Regions from separate parts of the Streptomyces sp. NPDC034043 genome, predicted to be linked through region 1. Evidence: riboswitches for the same ligand, from Rfam matches in the RefSeq annotation. Region 1 holds a riboswitch; the other holds the start of a gene.
The links. A riboswitch is a leader RNA that binds a small molecule or an ion and turns the genes downstream of it on or off. The one in region 1 is predicted to bind glycine.
Positions count from the first base shown of each region.

Region 2: linked by a shared signal. The riboswitch ahead of gcvP (aminomethyl-transferring glycine dehydrogenase) and the one ahead of gcvT (glycine cleavage system aminomethyltransferase GcvT) in region 1 are both predicted to bind glycine.

Region 1 covers NZ_JBVISF010000011.1:77,862-86,069, reverse strand. The annotation lists gene glyA (serine hydroxymethyltransferase) at 29-1,285, opposite strand; gene gcvH (glycine cleavage system protein GcvH) at 1,301-1,681, opposite strand; gene gcvT (glycine cleavage system aminomethyltransferase GcvT) at 1,760-2,875, opposite strand; glycine riboswitch at 3,054-3,157, opposite strand; gene ACZ51S_RS24850 (AAA family ATPase) at 3,416-4,051, shown strand; gene ACZ51S_RS24845 (enhanced serine sensitivity protein SseB) at 4,150-4,884, shown strand; gene ACZ51S_RS24840 (enhanced serine sensitivity protein SseB C-terminal domain-containing protein) at 4,947-5,687, shown strand; gene ACZ51S_RS24835 (ABC transporter permease) at 6,308-7,300, shown strand; gene ACZ51S_RS24830 (ABC transporter substrate-binding protein) at 7,395-8,208, shown strand, end outside.
Region 2 covers NZ_JBVISF010000001.1:6,344-14,551, forward strand. The annotation lists gene ACZ51S_RS00035 (FHA domain-containing protein) at 1-484, shown strand, start outside; gene ftsR (transcriptional regulator FtsR) at 554-1,318, shown strand; gene ACZ51S_RS00045 (bifunctional nuclease family protein) at 1,382-1,855, shown strand; gene ACZ51S_RS00050 (MerR family transcriptional regulator) at 2,040-2,678, shown strand; gene ACZ51S_RS00055 (DNA polymerase IV) at 2,775-4,187, shown strand; gene ACZ51S_RS00060 (PRC-barrel domain-containing protein) at 4,184-4,540, opposite strand; glycine riboswitch at 4,664-4,762, shown strand; gene gcvP (aminomethyl-transferring glycine dehydrogenase) at 4,959-7,844, shown strand; gene ACZ51S_RS00070 (DUF5999 family protein) at 7,961-8,149, opposite strand.

The sequences.
Region 1 (8,208 bases):
GAACACGGCCGGGCCCCCAGGGCCGTCCTTAGAGCGACGGGTACAGCGGGAACTTCGCGGCCAGGGCCGAGACGCGCGCCTTGAGGTCGGCGGCGTCGTAGTCCGGCTTCAGCGCCTGCGCGATGATCTCGGCGACCTCGGTGAAGGCCTCGGCGTCGAAGCCGCGGGTCGCCAGGGCCGGCGTACCGATCCGCAGGCCCGAGGTCACCATCGGGGGCCGCGGGTCGTTCGGGATGGCGTTCCGGTTGACCGTGATGCCGACCTCGTGGAGGCGGTCCTCGGCCTGCTGGCCGTCCAGCTCGGAGTCGCGCAGGTCGACCAGGACCAGGTGCACGTCGGTGCCGCCCGTGAGGACGTCCACGCCCACGGCCTTGACGTCGTCCTGCACCAGGCGGGCGGCGAGGATCCTCGCGCCCTCCAGGGTGCGCTCCTGGCGCTCCTTGAACTCCGGCGAGGCCGCGACCTTGAAGGAGACGGCCTTGGCCGCGATCACGTGCTCCAGCGGTCCGCCCTGCTGGCCCGGGAAGACCGCGGAGTTGATCTTCTTGGCCAGCTCCTGCGTCGACAGGATGACACCGCCGCGCGGACCGCCGAGGGTCTTGTGCGTGGTGGTGGTGACGACGTGGGCGTGCGGGACCGGGTTCGGGTGCAGGCCCGCGGCGACCAGACCCGCGAAGTGGGCCATGTCGACCATCAGGTACGCGCCGACCTCGTCCGCGATCCGGCGGAACGCGGCGAAGTCCAGCTGGCGCGGGTAGGCGGACCAGCCGGCGACGATCAGCTGCGGCTTGGACTCCTTGGCGAGGCGCTCGACCTCGGCCATGTCCACCTGTCCGGTCTCGTCGACGTGGTACGGGACCACGTTGTAGAGCTTGCCGGAGAAGTTGATCTTCATGCCGTGGGTCAGGTGACCGCCGTGGGCCAGGTTCAGGCCCATGATCGTGTCGCCCGGCTTCAGCAGCGCGAACATCGCGGCGGCGTTGGCCTGCGCACCCGAGTGCGGCTGGACGTTCGCGGCCTCGGCGCCGAACAGCGCCTTGATGCGGTCGATCGCGATCTGCTCGACCACGTCGACGTGCTCGCAGCCGCCGTAGTAGCGGCGGCCGGGGTAGCCCTCGGCGTACTTGTTGGTCAGGACCGAGCCCTGGGCCTCCATGACGGCGACCGGAGCGAAGTTCTCCGACGCGATCATTTCCAGGGTCGACTGCTGGCGCACGAGCTCGGCGTCGACGGCGGCGGCGACGTCGGGGTCGAGCTCGTGGAGAGGGGTGTTCAGAACGGACATCAGGATCCCCTGGGGTCAGTTACCGGCGGTGAGGGCGGTGTACTCGTCGAAGGAGAGCGCGTCCTTCGGCTCCTCCGACAGGCGCACCTTGAACAGCCAGCCACCCTCGAAGGGAGCGGAGTTCACCAGGGCCGGGTCGTCCACGACGTCCTGGTTGAACTCGACGATCTCACCGGAGACGGGGGAGTACAGGTCGCTGACCGACTTGGTCGACTCCAGCTCGCCACAGGTCTCGCCCTCGGTGACGGTGTCGCCGACCGCGGGGAGCTGGGCGTAGACGACGTCACCGAGCGCGTTGGCGGCGAACTCCGTGATGCCGACCGTCGCGACGCCGTCCTCGGCGGCCGACAGCCACTCGTGCTCCTTGGTGTAACGCAGCTGCTGGGGGTTGCTCATGACCTGATTCTCCTGGATGCGGGGAGGTGGATACGAACGGTGGTCTTGCGGGCTGAGACGGTGGAGCCGGTACGAGGGCTACTTCTGCCGCTTGTAGAAGGGCAGGGCCACGACCTCGTAGGGCTCATGCGTACCGCGAATGTCGACGCCGACGCCGGAGGTGCCGGGCGCGGCGTGCGCCGCGTCGACGTACGCCATCGCGATCGGCTTGCCCAGCGTGGGGGACGGGGCGCCGGAGGTCACCTCGCCGACGACCTCGCCGCCGGCGACCACGGGGAAGCCGGCGCGCGGGACGCGGCGGCCCTCGGCGACCAGACCGACCAGCTTCCGCGGCGGCTTGGTGGCGGCGACCTCGGCGGCGGCCTCCAGGGCGGCGCGGCCGACGAAGTCGCCCTCCTTCTCGAACTTCACGACCCGGCCCAGCCCGGCGTCGAAGGGGGTGAGGGCGGTGGTCAGCTCGTGCCCGTACAGCGGCATGCCCGCCTCCAGGCGCAGCGTGTCGCGGCAGGACAGGCCGGCCGGCACCAGACCGGCGTCCTTGCCCGCCTCGGTCAGCGCCTGCCACAGCTCCACGGCGTGCTCGGGGGAGACGAACAGCTCGAAGCCGTCCTCGCCCGTGTAGCCGGTGCGGGCGATCAGCGCGGGCACGCCCGCGACGGTGCCCGGCAGGCCGGCGTAGTACTTCAGGCCGTCCAGGTCGGCGTCCGTGAGCGACTTCAGGATGCCGGGGGACTCCGGGCCCTGGACGGCGATCAGCGCGTACGCGTCACGGTCGTCGCGGACCTCGGTGTCGAAGCCGGCGGCGCGCTCGGTGAGCGCGTCCAGCACGACCTGGGCGTTGGAGGCGTTGGCGACGACCATGTACTCGGTCTCGCCGAGGCGGTAGACGATCAGGTCGTCCAGGATCCCGCCGTCCTCCTGGCAGATGTGCGTGTAGCGGGCGCGGCCGACGCCGACGGTGGAGATGTTCCCGACGAGCGCGTAGTCCAGGGCCTTCACGGCCTCCGGGCCGGTCAGGGTGATCTCGCCCATGTGGGACAGGTCGAACAGGCCGGCCTTGGTGCGCACGGCGTTGTGCTCGTCGCGCTCACTGGCGTAGCGCAGCGGCATGTCCCAGCCCGCGAAGTCGGTCATGGTCGCACCGAGCGAGCGGTGCAGCGCGTCGAGCGCGGTCAGGCGGGGGGCAGTGCTCATGGGTGTGGCTCCCGGGTCCCAGGGCATGACATGACGAGGAGGTTCCTCCCCATCTGTCATCGGAACCTGAGAGGTTCGCCGAGAGTTCCCGGAGGGGGAACGCCGACTTGCACCTTGGGTGGAGCACGCGCCGGGCCGTCGGGGACGGACGCGGCGGGGGCTCGCTTTTCAGATCTGCCTCATCCACGCGGTACGGGGCCTGAGAGATTCAAGGGAGGTACTTGCTCCTTCGGCGCCCGGGCACGGCCTCGCGGCCTGCCGGGACTCTCCCGCGCGGATTCAAGCGGCCGGTATGCAGTTTGGTGTCCAGATGGCGCACATCATTGCACGGGACGGGCGGGAGGGGGCAGTGGGGCCCGCAAGAACGTGCGGTCCGCGCGGTCCGCGGAGGCCGCCGCGCGCGCCGCCCGGCCGTCCGCGCTGTGGAACGTCCGCCCGCAACCGCGGCCGGCGGATTACCGTCTCTTTACATTCAGTGGGCATGGGGCCCTCGCGGCCCGATTCGGGGGGAGACGATTCACTGTGCGGAGGTTCGGAGTGGTGACGAGCACGGGCACGGTCGGGGCGGTCCCGGCGCCGCGGAGAGCGGCCCGCCCCGCGGCGGCCGGCGGTCCGGTGCGTGACCTGCGGGGACGGTCCGCGGGGCCGCACCGGCTCGGCTACGCCGCCGGGGACATCGTCGTGGTGTCCGGGCTTCCGGGCGGCGGCAAGAGCACCCTGATCAAGCGGGCCGCCGAGACCGGCATCGACTCCCAGGACACCCGCGAGCGCTGGGAGCGCCGCATGCCGTCCGCCCTGCCGTACGCGGTGTACCGGCCGCTGGTGCGCGCCGCCCACTACCGGGGGCTGTGGCGCGAGCTGCGCTCCGGCGCCTCTGTGGTGGTCCACGACTGCGGCACCCAGTCGTGGGTGCGGGCCCTGCTGGCCGCCGCCGCCCGGCAGCGGGGCCGGTCCCTGCACCTGCTGCTGCTCGACACCACCCCCGAGGAGGCCCTGGCCGGGCAGGCGGCGCGGGGCCGCCGGGTGTCGGCGTACGCCTTCGCCCGTCACCGGAGCGCGGTCGCCCGCCTCCTGGCCGCGGCCGAATCGGGCCGCCCCCCGCGCGGCTGCGCCACGGTCACCCTGCTGGACCGCCGGGCGGCCTCCGCCCTGAACCGCATCGCCTTCGACGCCTGAGGCGGCGTGTCCGCGGCGAGCCGCCCGCCCCGGCCCGCCACCGGAGGCCGAGGTAGCCTCGGGGCGACATCGGCGCGGAACAGGGAGAGCGGGCGCACATGACGGGCAACGGCTGGCCGGCGAACGAGTTGGAGCAGGTGCTCGGAGCGGTGCTCGGCCGGGCGGACGCCGGCCCGCAGATCCTGGAGGCGCTCGGCCGCAGCCGGGTCTGGGTGCCGCTGCCCCAGGGCGGCGGTCCCGACAGCACCTCCCTCGACCTCCCCACGATGCTGATCGGCGGCGAGGCGTACGTCCCCGTCTACAGCTCGGAGGCCCAGTTCCGCTTCGCCGCCGGCCCCGCCATGGACTTCGCGGTCGCCCCCGCGGTCGAGTTCGCCCGCGGCCTGCCCCCGCAGCTCGGCATCGCCCTGAACCCCGAGGGCGCCGTCGGGGTCCCGCTGTCCCCGGCCGCCGTCGCGGAGCTGTGCCGCACCGGCCGTACCGAGCTCGACGGCCCGGCCGCCGGCGGCCGCGTCCGGCTGTTCGAACCCGACTGGCAGGACGACCCGGTGGACTTCCTCGCCGCCGCCGCCGACGAGTTCAGGGCCACCGGAGCGGTCGCGGCCGCCCACCGCTGCCTCGCCAGCGTCGAGGGCGGCGACCCCCAGCTCTTCATCGGTGTCCGGCTGACGGGATGGGATCCCGAGGCGCGGAACGCCCCGCTGGAGGCGCTCGGCCGCGCCCTGGCCCGCGTACCGGCGCCCTGGCCGGTGCAGCTGATCCTGCTGGACGCCGCCGAGGACCCGGTCACGGACTGGATTCGTGAGCGCGTACGCCCCTTCTACCTGCCGTAGCGCCGCTTAAGCTGGTCGGGACGTGTGGACGACGGGCGGAAGAAGACGAAGAGGGGTACCGGGTGAGTGCGTCAGGCACGGCCGCGGCCGGGCAGGTCGAGCACATGCTGCGCCAGGTGACTCCCGGGCGCTATGAGAGCTACGAGTCATTCCTGCGCGCCCTCGCCGAGGGCAGGCTGTGGATGCTGCTGTGGCAGGGGCAGCCGGGCTCGCCGGACGCCCAGTACGGCGGCATGGAGGTCGAGGGGCTGGGCTACGCCCCCTGCGTGACCTCCCCGCAGGAGCTGGCCGCGAGCGGCTGGAACCGCGGCTACGAGGTCGTCACCGGCCGGGACATCGCCCGCGCCCTGTACCCGGACCGCTGGGGGCTGTGGGTCAACCCGCACGCCCAGGGCGGCGGCCTCGGCGTGCCGTGGGCCGACCTGCGCCGGGTTGCCACCGGCCTGGACCGGATGCCCGCGGGGCCGCTGCGGCTGTCCGAGCCGGCTCTGGAACTCCCGCAGTTCTACGGGCTGCTGACCCAGCACGCGCACCGGACGCCGGCCGTGAGGTCGCTGCGCCGCGCCTGGGTGCAGCCCTCGCTCGGGTCGGCGTACCTCGCGGTGGGACTGGACCTGTACGACGCCTCGGCGCCCGCGCTGGAATCCGTACGGGAGATGATGCGCCAGTCGGTCGGCGCCGTGCCCGAGGGAGTTCCGGTGTGCACGGTCGCGCTGGCGGACGAGCACGATCCGGTGGCGATGTGGCTGCGTGCGCAGACCCGGCCCTTCTACGACCGCGAGGGGCAGGCGGCCGCCTACTGAGCCGCTCCAGGGGCTCCGGGGGCGCGTTCCCCGAGCTGCCTACAGGGATTTCCCGGGTGCGCCCGGACCCTGAGACGGACCCGTCCGACGGACACCGGGCCGCCGGGAACCATGGTTCCCGGCGGCTTCGCCTTGTCCGGATATCGCCGCAGACGGGCGTCCAATTGACGCGGTACTCCACTGAGTTGGCCTTGATGTCCGTTTGCGTACCGAACGGACGGTCTTGCTCCGCTGAGCCGTCAGCGGAGTCCGGATAACGGGAACCACGGCCTCAGATCACGGTTGCGCATCCATTCATCTGCGGGTCTGGCGGCTGGTCGAGCGCCCGATGAAGACTCCCCACCCAAGAGCCGGTCAGTCCTCGCGGACGCGGTTCGGCACGTGGTTCCGCCGTTCGTCCCGACACGGCGCACCCGTACTTCCCGCACCTCAGCCGCACCGCACCGCCCGCACCGCACCCTGCTCCACCCACAGCACGGCCGCACCGCCAGCACTGCCAGCACCTCGCACCTCGTACGCGTTCACGTGCCCCGAGCACTCGAGCGCCACTCCGCACCAACGCCGCCACAGCGGCGGGCATGGGCCGACCCACCCGTCGGCCGAGAGGGGTCCCCACCACGATGACGGCACCACTGCACGACACGAGCGCGGAAACACCCGCACCCGTGTCCGTAGCCGACGTCCCTGCCAAGGCCATCGAAGGCCGCTCGCCCGGCCGCATCGCCTGGATGCGGCTCAAGCGCGACAAGGTCGCGCTGACCGGCGGCGTGATCGTGATCCTCCTGATCCTGGTGGCGGTCTTCGCGCCGCTGATCGTGAACCTGCTGGGCCACGACCCCAACGAGTTCCACGAGGACATGATCGACCCGGACCTGGGCACGCCGCTCGGCTCCTTCGGCGGCATCAGCTCCGACTTCCTGCTGGGCGTCGAACCGACCAACGGGCGCGACGTGTTCAGCCGGATCGTCTACGGCGCCCGCATCTCGCTGGTCGTCGCCTTCCTGGCGGCCTTCGTCTCGGTCGTCCTCGGCAGCCTCCTGGGCGCCCTCGCCGGCTTCCTCGGCGGCTGGGTGGACGGGATCATCAGCCGCCTGATGGACCTGCTGCTGGCCTTCCCGCAGCTGCTGTTCACCATCGCCCTGGTCTCCGTCGTCCCCAACTCCTTGTGGGGGTTCGAGGGTTCGGGCGTCCGCATGGGCGTGCTCATCCTCGTCATCGGCTTCTTCGGCTGGCCGTACATCGGCCGCATCGTCCGGGGCCAGACGATCTCCCTGCGTGAACGCGAGTACGTCGAGGCCGCGCGCAGCCTCGGAGCCGGCCGCGGCTACATCCTGATCAAGGAGCTGCTGCCGAACCTGGTCGCGCCGATCCTCGTCTACGCCACGCTGATCATCCCGACCAACATCCTGACCGAGGCGGCCCTCAGCTTCCTGGGCGCCGGCGTGAAGCCGCCCACCGCTTCGTGGGGAAAGATGCTCTCCGACGCCGTCCCCATCTACCAGGACGACCCCATGTACATGGTGGTCCCCGGCATGACGATCTTCATCACCGTCCTGGCGTTCAACCTCTTCGGGGACGGGCTGCGTGACGCACTCGACCCCAAGGGCAGCTGAACCGCTTCTTCGATTCACCACCTATGGAGGTTGGACAACCGTGATCCGCAGAAAGCAGGCTCTCGCGATCACCGCCGTGATCGCCGCCCTCTCGATGACCGCCGCGTGCGGTGGCAACGGGGACAAGAAGGCCGAGAACAAGGCCGACGGCGACAGCGGCAAGGGTTACAGCGGTGCCGCCACCGCCGTGATCAACCCCTCGGAGGACAAGGGCGGCGAGCTCAAGCTCTGGTCCCCGCAGGACGTCGACTACCTCGACCCGGCGCGCGCCTACTACGGCTTCGTGTGGAACATGCAGCGGCTCTACGTCCGCAGCCTGCTCGCCTACGACGCCAAGCCGGGCAAGGACGGCACCAAGGTGGTCCCGGACCTCGCCGAGGCCCTGCCGGTCATCAGCAACGACGGCAAGACGTACACCCTCAAGCTCAAGGAGGGGGTGAAGTTCGAGGACGGTACGCCGATCACCTCGAAGGACATCAAGTACGGCATCGAGCGCGTCTTCGCCCAGGACGTCCTGTCCGGCGGCCCGACCTACCTGATCGACCTCCTGGACCAGGGCCAGAAGTACCCCGGCCCGTACAAGGACACGGACCCCAACAAGATGGGTCTGAAGACGGTCGAGACGCCGGACGACCGGACGATCGTCTTCAACCTGGCGAGCGCCAACTCGGACTTCAGCTACCTGCTGGCCATGCCGTCCTCCTCGCCGGTCCCGATGGGCAAGGACACGGGCGCGACCTACACCAACAAGCCGATGTCGACCGGTCCTTACAAGGTCGAGAGCTTCACCGCCGGCAAGGGCGCGACCTTCGTCCGCAACGAGAACTGGGACCCGAAGACGGACCCGATCCGCAAGGGTCTGCCGGACAAGGTCTCCTTCACGGTCACCACCAACCCGGACGACATGG
Region 2 (8,208 bases), on a different contig from region 1:
TTTCTGCTCCAACTGCGGGGCGCCGCTGCGGCCGGGTCTGACGCCGGAGCGTGCCTCGGAGACCACGTCCACCATCTCGATCTCCGGCCTCGAGGCCTACGAGGCCGAGGGGTCGGGCCAGCACCTGTCGTCCTCGCTGTCCCCCGAGGCCCAGGCCGCGGTGGAGGCGCTGCCGCCCGGTTCCGCCCTGCTGATCGTGCGGCGCGGGCCCAACTCGGGCAGCCGGTTCCTCCTGGACGGCGAGCTGACCACTGCGGGCCGGCACCCGCAGAGCGACATCTTCCTGGACGACATCACCGTGTCCCGCCTGCATGTCGAATTCCGCCGGAGCCCGGAGGGCGGCTTCACCGTCGCCGACGTGGGCAGCCTCAACGGCACGTACGTGAACCGCGAGCCGATCGAGTCCGTCGCCCTGCACAACGGTGACGAGGTGCAGATCGGCAAGTACCGGCTGGTCTTCTACGCGAGCCTGCGGGGCGCCTGACCCCCTCGGACACCGTCCGGGGGGAACCCCACCCCCGGACACCCTCCGGGGGGACCCAGGGAAGGTTCCATGCTGCGTACCCCGACGGGCGGTGCCCCGAAGAACGGCACCGCCGGCTCGGCCGGACAGCTGGTCAGCATCGGCACGGTGCTGGCCACGCTGCGGGACGAGTTCCCCGAAGTCACGATTTCGAAGATCCGCTTCCTGGAGGCGGAGGGGCTGGTCGAGCCCCGGCGCACACCTTCCGGATACCGCAAGTTCAGCGCGGCGGACGTCGAGCGGCTCGGGCGCATCCTGCGCCTGCAGCGCGACCACTACCTCCCGCTGAAGGTCATCCGGGAGCAGCTCGACGCGCTCGACCGCGGAGAGCAGATCCGCATCCCCGCGCCCGCCGCGCACGGGGAGTCGGTGGATCCCGCGCAGTCCTCCGCCGGGGGCGGGGAGGCCGGCGGGGAGCGGCCGACGGCGGCCCGGGTGGGCCGGGCCGAGCTGATCGCCGCCGCCGAGGTGGACGAGGCGCAGCTCGAGGAGTGGGAGTCGTACGGGCTCGTCTCCGAGGCACCGGACGGCGGGTTCGACGCCGGGACGGTCACCGTGGCCAGGCTCATCGCGGACCTCGGGCGGTTCGGACTCGAGCCCCGGCACCTGCGGGGCATGAAGGCGGCGGCGGACCGCGAGGCCGGCCTGGTGGAGCAGCTGGTCTCCCCGCTGCGCCGGCACCGCAACCCGCAGACCAGAGCCCATGCCGAGGCCACCATGAGGGAGCTCGCGGGGCTCTCCGTACGGCTTCACGAGGCCCTGGTCCAGACCGCTCTCGGGCTGCGTCCGCACTGACCGGAGGGGTCCCGGGGGAGCCCCGACTACCCAAACCTGCCGAGCAGGTCCTAGGGTTGCTGTGTGAACGAGCTCGACGTTGTGGGTGTCCGGGTGGAAATGCCCTCCAACCAACCGATCGTGCTCCTGCGTGAAGTGGGAGGCGACCGGTACCTCCCCATCTGGATCGGTCCTGGGGAGGCGACCGCCATTGCCTTCGCGCAGCAGGGCATGGCCCCTGCCCGGCCGCTGACGCACGACCTGTTCAAGGACGTGCTGGACGCGGTCGGTGAGGAGCTCACCGAGGTCCGGATCACGGATCTGCGGGAGGGCGTCTTCTACGCGGAGCTGGTCTTCGCCAGCGGAGTCGAGGTGAGCGCGAGGCCGTCGGACGCCATAGCGCTGGCCCTGCGCACGGGAACGCCGATCTACGGCAGTGACGGTGTGCTGGACGACGCCGGAATCGCCATTCCCGACGAGCAGGAGGACGAGGTGGAGAAGTTCCGGGAATTCCTCGACCAGATCTCGCCCGAGGACTTCGAGACGGGCCCCCAGTAGCCGCGCCGACGGACGCGTCATCCACCGTGAACGGTCAGCCCATTCAAGTAGCCTTTCCCCGCAATGGGGTACGGGAAACCACTCTCAGGGTGATTATCACTCGGCGTGCCGAGTGTGGCGATCGTTGACGCACCCCTGGTCACTGCCTACCTTCGAGGTGGCAGGTCAAGGACGGAGGGTCGGCGTGAGGATCACGGGCGACGGTACGACCGGGGGCACCCCCGCGCGGAGCGATGGTGGGCCGTACCCGCTGCACAGTGGTGCGGCGGGGTCCGTGCACCGTCAGCCGGCGCCCGCGCCGGTCGGACCGGTGAGCGACGGCCCGGTGTCCGAACAGGTCGGCTACCGGGGACCGACGGCGTGCGCCGCCGCCGGGATCACGTACCGGCAGCTCGACTACTGGGCGCGGACCGGGCTGGTGGAGCCGAGCGTGCGGCCCGCGTACGGCTCGGGGACCCAGCGGCTGTACAGCTTCCGCGACGTGGTCGTCCTGAAGATCGTCAAGCGCTTCCTGGACACCGGGGTGGCGCTGCAGAACATCCGCACCGCCGTGCAGCACCTGCGCGACCGGGGCTTCTCCGACCTGGAGCGCATGACGCTGATGAGCGACGGTGCGACCGTGTACGAGTGCACCTCGCCGGACCAGGTCGTGAGCCTGCTCCAGGGCGGGCAGGGCGTCTTCGGCATCGCGGTGGGCGTCGTCTGGCGCGACGTCGAGAACGCGCTGTCCCAGCTGCACGGCGAGCGCGTGGACACCGGGGAGACCCTGGTCCGCCACAACCCGGCCGACGAGCTGGCCGCCCGCCGGAACCGGGCCGTCTGAGCCCGCCCGCGCTCGCGCCCCCCGGGGCGGGACGCGGGACGCGGGCCGCGGCCACGGATCACCGCGTTGTCAGTGGCATGGGGCAGCATCGGTACTGTGAGAGCCGCGCCGACCATCCTGCACCTGGACATGGACGCCTTCTACGCCTCCGTCGAGCAGGCGTCGAAGCCCAGCCTGCGCGGGAAGGCCGTGATCGTCGGAGGGCTCGGACCGCGCGGGGTCGTGGCCACCGCCTCGTACGAGGCCAGGCGCTTCGGGGTGCACTCGGCGATGCCGACCGCGCAGGCCCGCCGGCTCTGCCCGAACGGCGCGTACCTGATTCCGCGCTTCACCCTCTACCGCGAGGTCAGCGAGCTGGTCATGGGCCTGCTCCGGGAGCTGTCGCCGCTCGTGGAGCCGCTCAGCCTCGACGAGGCCTTCGTGGACCTGGAGGCGGGCGGAGCCGCCTTCGACTCGGAGAGCGCCCGCGCCACGGGGGAGCGTCTGCGGGCGGAGATCCTGGCGCTCACGGGGCTCAGCGGCTCGGTCGGACTGGCCGGGTCCAAGATGCTGGCCAAGGTGGCCTCGGAGGAGGCCAAGCCGGACGGACTGCTGCTGATCGAGCCCGGTACCGAACGCGAGCTCCTCGCGCCCATGTCGGTGCGCACCCTTCCGGGTGTCGGGCCGGCCACCGGTGAACACCTGCGCCGGGCCGGGATCACCACCGTGGGGGAGCTGGCCGAGGCGGGCGAGGACGAGTTGGTGCGGATGGTGGGCAGGGCGCACGGGGTGGGGCTCTACCGGATGGCGCTGGGTCTGGACGACCGGCCGGTGGTCGCGGAGCGCGACGCGAAGTCCGTGTCGGTCGAGGACACCTTCGACGTGGACCTGCACGACCGGGTACGGATCCGGAACGAGGTGCAGCGGCTCGCGGACCGCTGCGTGGGCCGGCTGCGCGGCTCGGGGCACTCGGGGCGGACCATCGTCCTGAAGGTCCGCCGGTACGACTTCTCGACCCTGACCCGCTCGGAGACGCTGCGGGGGCCCACCGACGACGCGACCGTGGTGCGGGAGGCTGCGGCGCGGCTGCTGGAGGGCGTGGACACCACCGGCGGCGTGCGGCTGCTGGGGGTGGGGGTGACGGGGCTCGCGGACTACACCCAGGAGGACCTGTTCGCCCACGCGCTGGCCGCGGCCGCGGAGGCGGAGGAGGCGGCCGGCGCCGGGGCCACGGGGGCCGGAGGAGCCGGCGAGGACCCTGCGGAGTCCTCCGGGGATGCGGAGCCGCCCGAGGAACCGGCGCAGGCCGTGGAGGGCACGGAGGCCGCTCCCGTACGGCACTGGGCCGCCGGGAGCGACGTACGGCACGCGGTGTACGGGCCGGGGTGGGTGCAGGGCAGCGGGGTCGGCCGGGTGACCGTACGGTTCGAGCAGCCCGGATCACCCCCGGGCCGGGTCCGCACCTTCCGGCTGGACGACCCGGAGCTGGAGGCCTCGGACCCGCTGCCCCTGGTGGGGGAGGGCCCTTAGGGCCTGTCCTGCGGGTGGGGGTGCTGGAAGTCGGAGGGGAGGGCCACGTCGAGGCCGTAGTGGTGGTAGAGCTGGAGCTCCTGTTCGGGGGAGAGGTGGCGGCCGACGCCGAAGTCGGGGGCGTCCTTGATCAGGGAGCGTTCGAAGGGCACGCGCAGGGCGTCGTCCACCACCTCGCTGGGTTCCAGGGGGACGAAGGCGTCGCGGCCGAAGAGGCCCGTCCGGACGGCGGCCCACTCCGGGACGCCCGTGGCGTCGTCGAGGTAGACCTCGTCCACGGTGCCGATCTTGGCGCCGTTGCGGTCGAACGCCTTGCGGCCGATCAGGCTGCGCGGATCGATGTCGGTCTGCACGGTCCCTCCGTACGGTCGCAGTGATGCAGAGCTCATCCGTCATGACTACAAAAGTGCATATTTGAAGAGGGGGCCACTCGAGGGAGGGTCGAGATCCTCGCTGGTAGGCTGGGTGACGGCTGTTGACCCTGTGCGGGAGAGTCCTCCGAGTGAGTACGACGGAGGCGCCGAAGGAGCAAATCCTCCCCGGAATCTCTCAGGCATACGTACCGCACGTGACGAGGCCACTCTGGAAAGCAGGGGCAGGCTCCGGACCCGCAGTACCGGCGCTTCTCCTCACCGACGGTGAAAGCCGGAGCTCTCGGGCGAACCCCGCGGCTCCGGTGAAGCTCTCAGGTTGAGATGACAGAGGGGGAGGCCGTCCGGGTGCCCGCGCCGTGGTGCCCCTCGCAGGTCATACGACCAGGAGGCCTCCGTTATGACCGCCAACCGCATTCCGCTCTCCCAGCTCGAGCGGGGCATCCCCTTCGAGCAGCGTCACATCGGCCCGGACGCCGAAGCGCAGGCGAAGATGCTCGCCCAGGTGGGCTACGGCTCCCTCGACGAGCTCACCGCCGCCGCGGTACCGGATGTGATCAAGACCGCCGAGGCGCTGAACCTGCCCGAGGCGCGCACCGAAGCCGAGGTGCTGGCCGAGCTGCGCTCGCTCGCCGACCGCAACCAGGTGCTCTCCTCGATGATCGGTCTCGGCTACTACGGGACCTTCACCCCGCCGGTGATCCTGCGCAACGTCATGGAGAACCCGGCCTGGTACACGGCGTACACCCCATACCAGCCGGAGATCTCGCAGGGCCGCCTCGAGGCGCTGCTGAACTTCCAGACCCTCGTCGCCGACCTGACCGGTCTGCCGACCTCCGGCGCCTCCCTGCTCGACGAGGGCACCGCGGCCGCCGAGGCCATGTCGCTGGCCCGCCGCGTGGGCAAGGTCAAGGACGGCGTCTTCCTCGTCGACGCCGACGCGCTGCCCCAGACCATCGCCGTGATCGAGACCCGCGCCGAGCCCACGGGCGTCGAGGTCGTCGTCGCCGACCTGTCCGAGGGCATCCCGGCCGAGATCGCCGAGCGCGGTGTCTTCGGCGTGCTGCTCCAGTACCCGGGCGCCTCCGGCGCCGTCCGTGACATCAAGCCGGTCATCGACCAGGCGCACGAGCGCGGCGCGATCGTCACCGTCTCCGCCGACCTGCTGGCGCTGACCCTGCTGACCTCCCCGGGCGAGCTGGGCGCGGACATCGCCGTCGGCACCACCCAGCGCTTCGGCGTCCCGATGGGCTTCGGCGGCCCGCACGCCGGCTACATGGCCGTCCAGGCCAAGCACGCCCGCTCGCTGCCCGGCCGCCTCGTCGGCGTCTCCGTGGACGCGGACGGCAACAAGGCGTACCGCCTGGCCCTGCAGACCCGCGAGCAGCACATCCGCCGCGAGAAGGCCACCAGCAACATCTGCACCGCGCAGGTGCTGCTCGCCGTCATGGCCGGGATGTACGCGGTCTACCACGGCCCGGACGGCCTGAAGACGATCGCGCGCCGCACCCACCGCTACGCCGCGCTGCTCGCCGCGGGTCTGACGGCCGGCGGGGTCGAGCTGGTCCACGGCTCCTTCTTCGACACGGTCACGGCCCGCGTGCCCGGCAAGGCCGCCGAGGTCGTCGCCGCCGCCCGCGAGGGCGGGGTCAACCTGTACCGGGTCGACGCCGACCACGTCTCGGTCGCCTGCGACGAGACCACGCGCCGCGCCGACCTCGAGGCCGTCTGGGCCGCCTTCGGTGTCACCGCTGACATCGAGGCCCTGGACGGGACCGCCGCCGACACGCTGCCCGAGGGGCTGCTGCGCTCGGACGCGTACCTCACCCACCCGGTCTTCCACCAGCACCGCTCCGAGACCGCGATGCTGCGCTACCTGCGCAAGCTCTCGGACAAGGACTACGCGCTGGACCGCGGCATGATCCCGCTGGGCTCCTGCACCATGAAGCTCAACGCGACCACCGAGATGGAGCCGGTCACCTGGCCCGAGTTCGGCCAGCTGCACCCCTTCGCCCCGGTCGAGCAGGCCGAGGGGTACCTCACGCTCATCAACGAGCTGGAGGAACGTCTCTGCGAGGTCACCGGCTACGACAAGGTCTCCATCCAGCCGAACGCCGGCTCCCAGGGCGAGCTCGCCGGTCTGCTCGCCGTACGCGCGTACCACCGCGCGAACGGCGACGAGCAGCGCACCGTCTGTCTCATCCCGTCCTCCGCGCACGGCACCAACGCCGCCAGCGCCGTGATGGCCGGCATGAAGGTCGTCGTCGTCAAGACCGCCGACGACGGCGAGGTGGACGCGGACGACCTGCGCGCCAAGATCGAGCAGTACCGTGACGAGCTCTCCGTGCTCATGATCACCTACCCGTCGACGCACGGTGTGTTCGAGGAGCACGTCGCCGACATCTGCGCCCAGGTGCACGAGGCCGGCGGCCAGGTGTACGTGGACGGCGCGAACCTGAACGCCCTGGTGGGCCTGGCCAAGCCGGGTCACTTCGGCGGCGACGTCTCGCACCTGAACCTGCACAAGACCTTCTGCATCCCGCACGGCGGCGGCGGCCCGGGCGTCGGCCCGGTCGGTGTCCGGGCGCACCTGGCCCCGTACCTGCCCAACCACCCGCTCCAGCCGGCCGCCGGCCCCGAGACGGGCGTCGGCCCGATCTCGGCCGCCCCGTGGGGTTCGGCGGGCATCCTGCCGATCTCCTGGTCGTACGTCCGCCTGATGGGCGGCGAGGGCCTCAAGCGCGCCACCCAGGTGGCGGTGCTCGGCGCCAACTACATCGCCAAGCGCCTGGAGCACCACTACCCGGTGCTCTACACCGGTCCGGGCGACCTGGTCGCGCACGAGTGCATCATCGATCTGCGTCCGCTGTCGAAGGCCACGGGTGTGAGCGTCGACGACATCGCCAAGCGCCTGATCGACTACGGCTTCCACGCGCCGACCATGTCCTTCCCGGTGGCCGGCACGCTGATGATCGAGCCGACGGAGTCCGAGGACCTCGTCGAGATCGACCGCTTCTGCGACGCGATGATCGCGATCCGTGCGGAGATCGAGCGGGTCGCGGCCGGTGAGTGGCCGGTGGACGACAACCCGCTGGCCAACGCCCCGCACACCGCCGCGGCGCTGGGCGGCGAGTGGAACCACCCGTACACCCGCGACGAGGCCGTCTTCCCCGGGGGCGTCTCCGCCGCCGAGAAGTACTGGCCGCCGGTGCGCCGGATCGACGGCGCCTTCGGCGACCGGAACCTGGTCTGCTCCTGCCCGCCGCTGGACGAGTACGACCACTGACACGGCAGCCGGGCCCGTCGCTGACGGGCCGGTGACAGGGTGAAGGGGCCGGTCCCGGAGCATTGCGCTCCGGGACCGGCCCCTTCTTCGTCCGTGCGTCCGCGCCGTGCGGTGCCCTAGGCCACCGCGAGCGGGCGGTGCGGAGCGATGATCTGGCCGTCCGGCAGCAGCTCACCGGTGTCCTCGAAGAGCAGGACGCCGTTGCACAGCAGGCTCCAGCCCTGTTCCGGGTGGTTGGCCACCGGGCGCGCGGCCTCCCGGTCGGCGGATTCTGATGACGGGCAGGCAGGCTGGTGCTGGCACATGGATGGGTTCTTTCGCTGCGGTGTGGTCTGTTCGCTACGGCTCGATGCGTGATTCATGG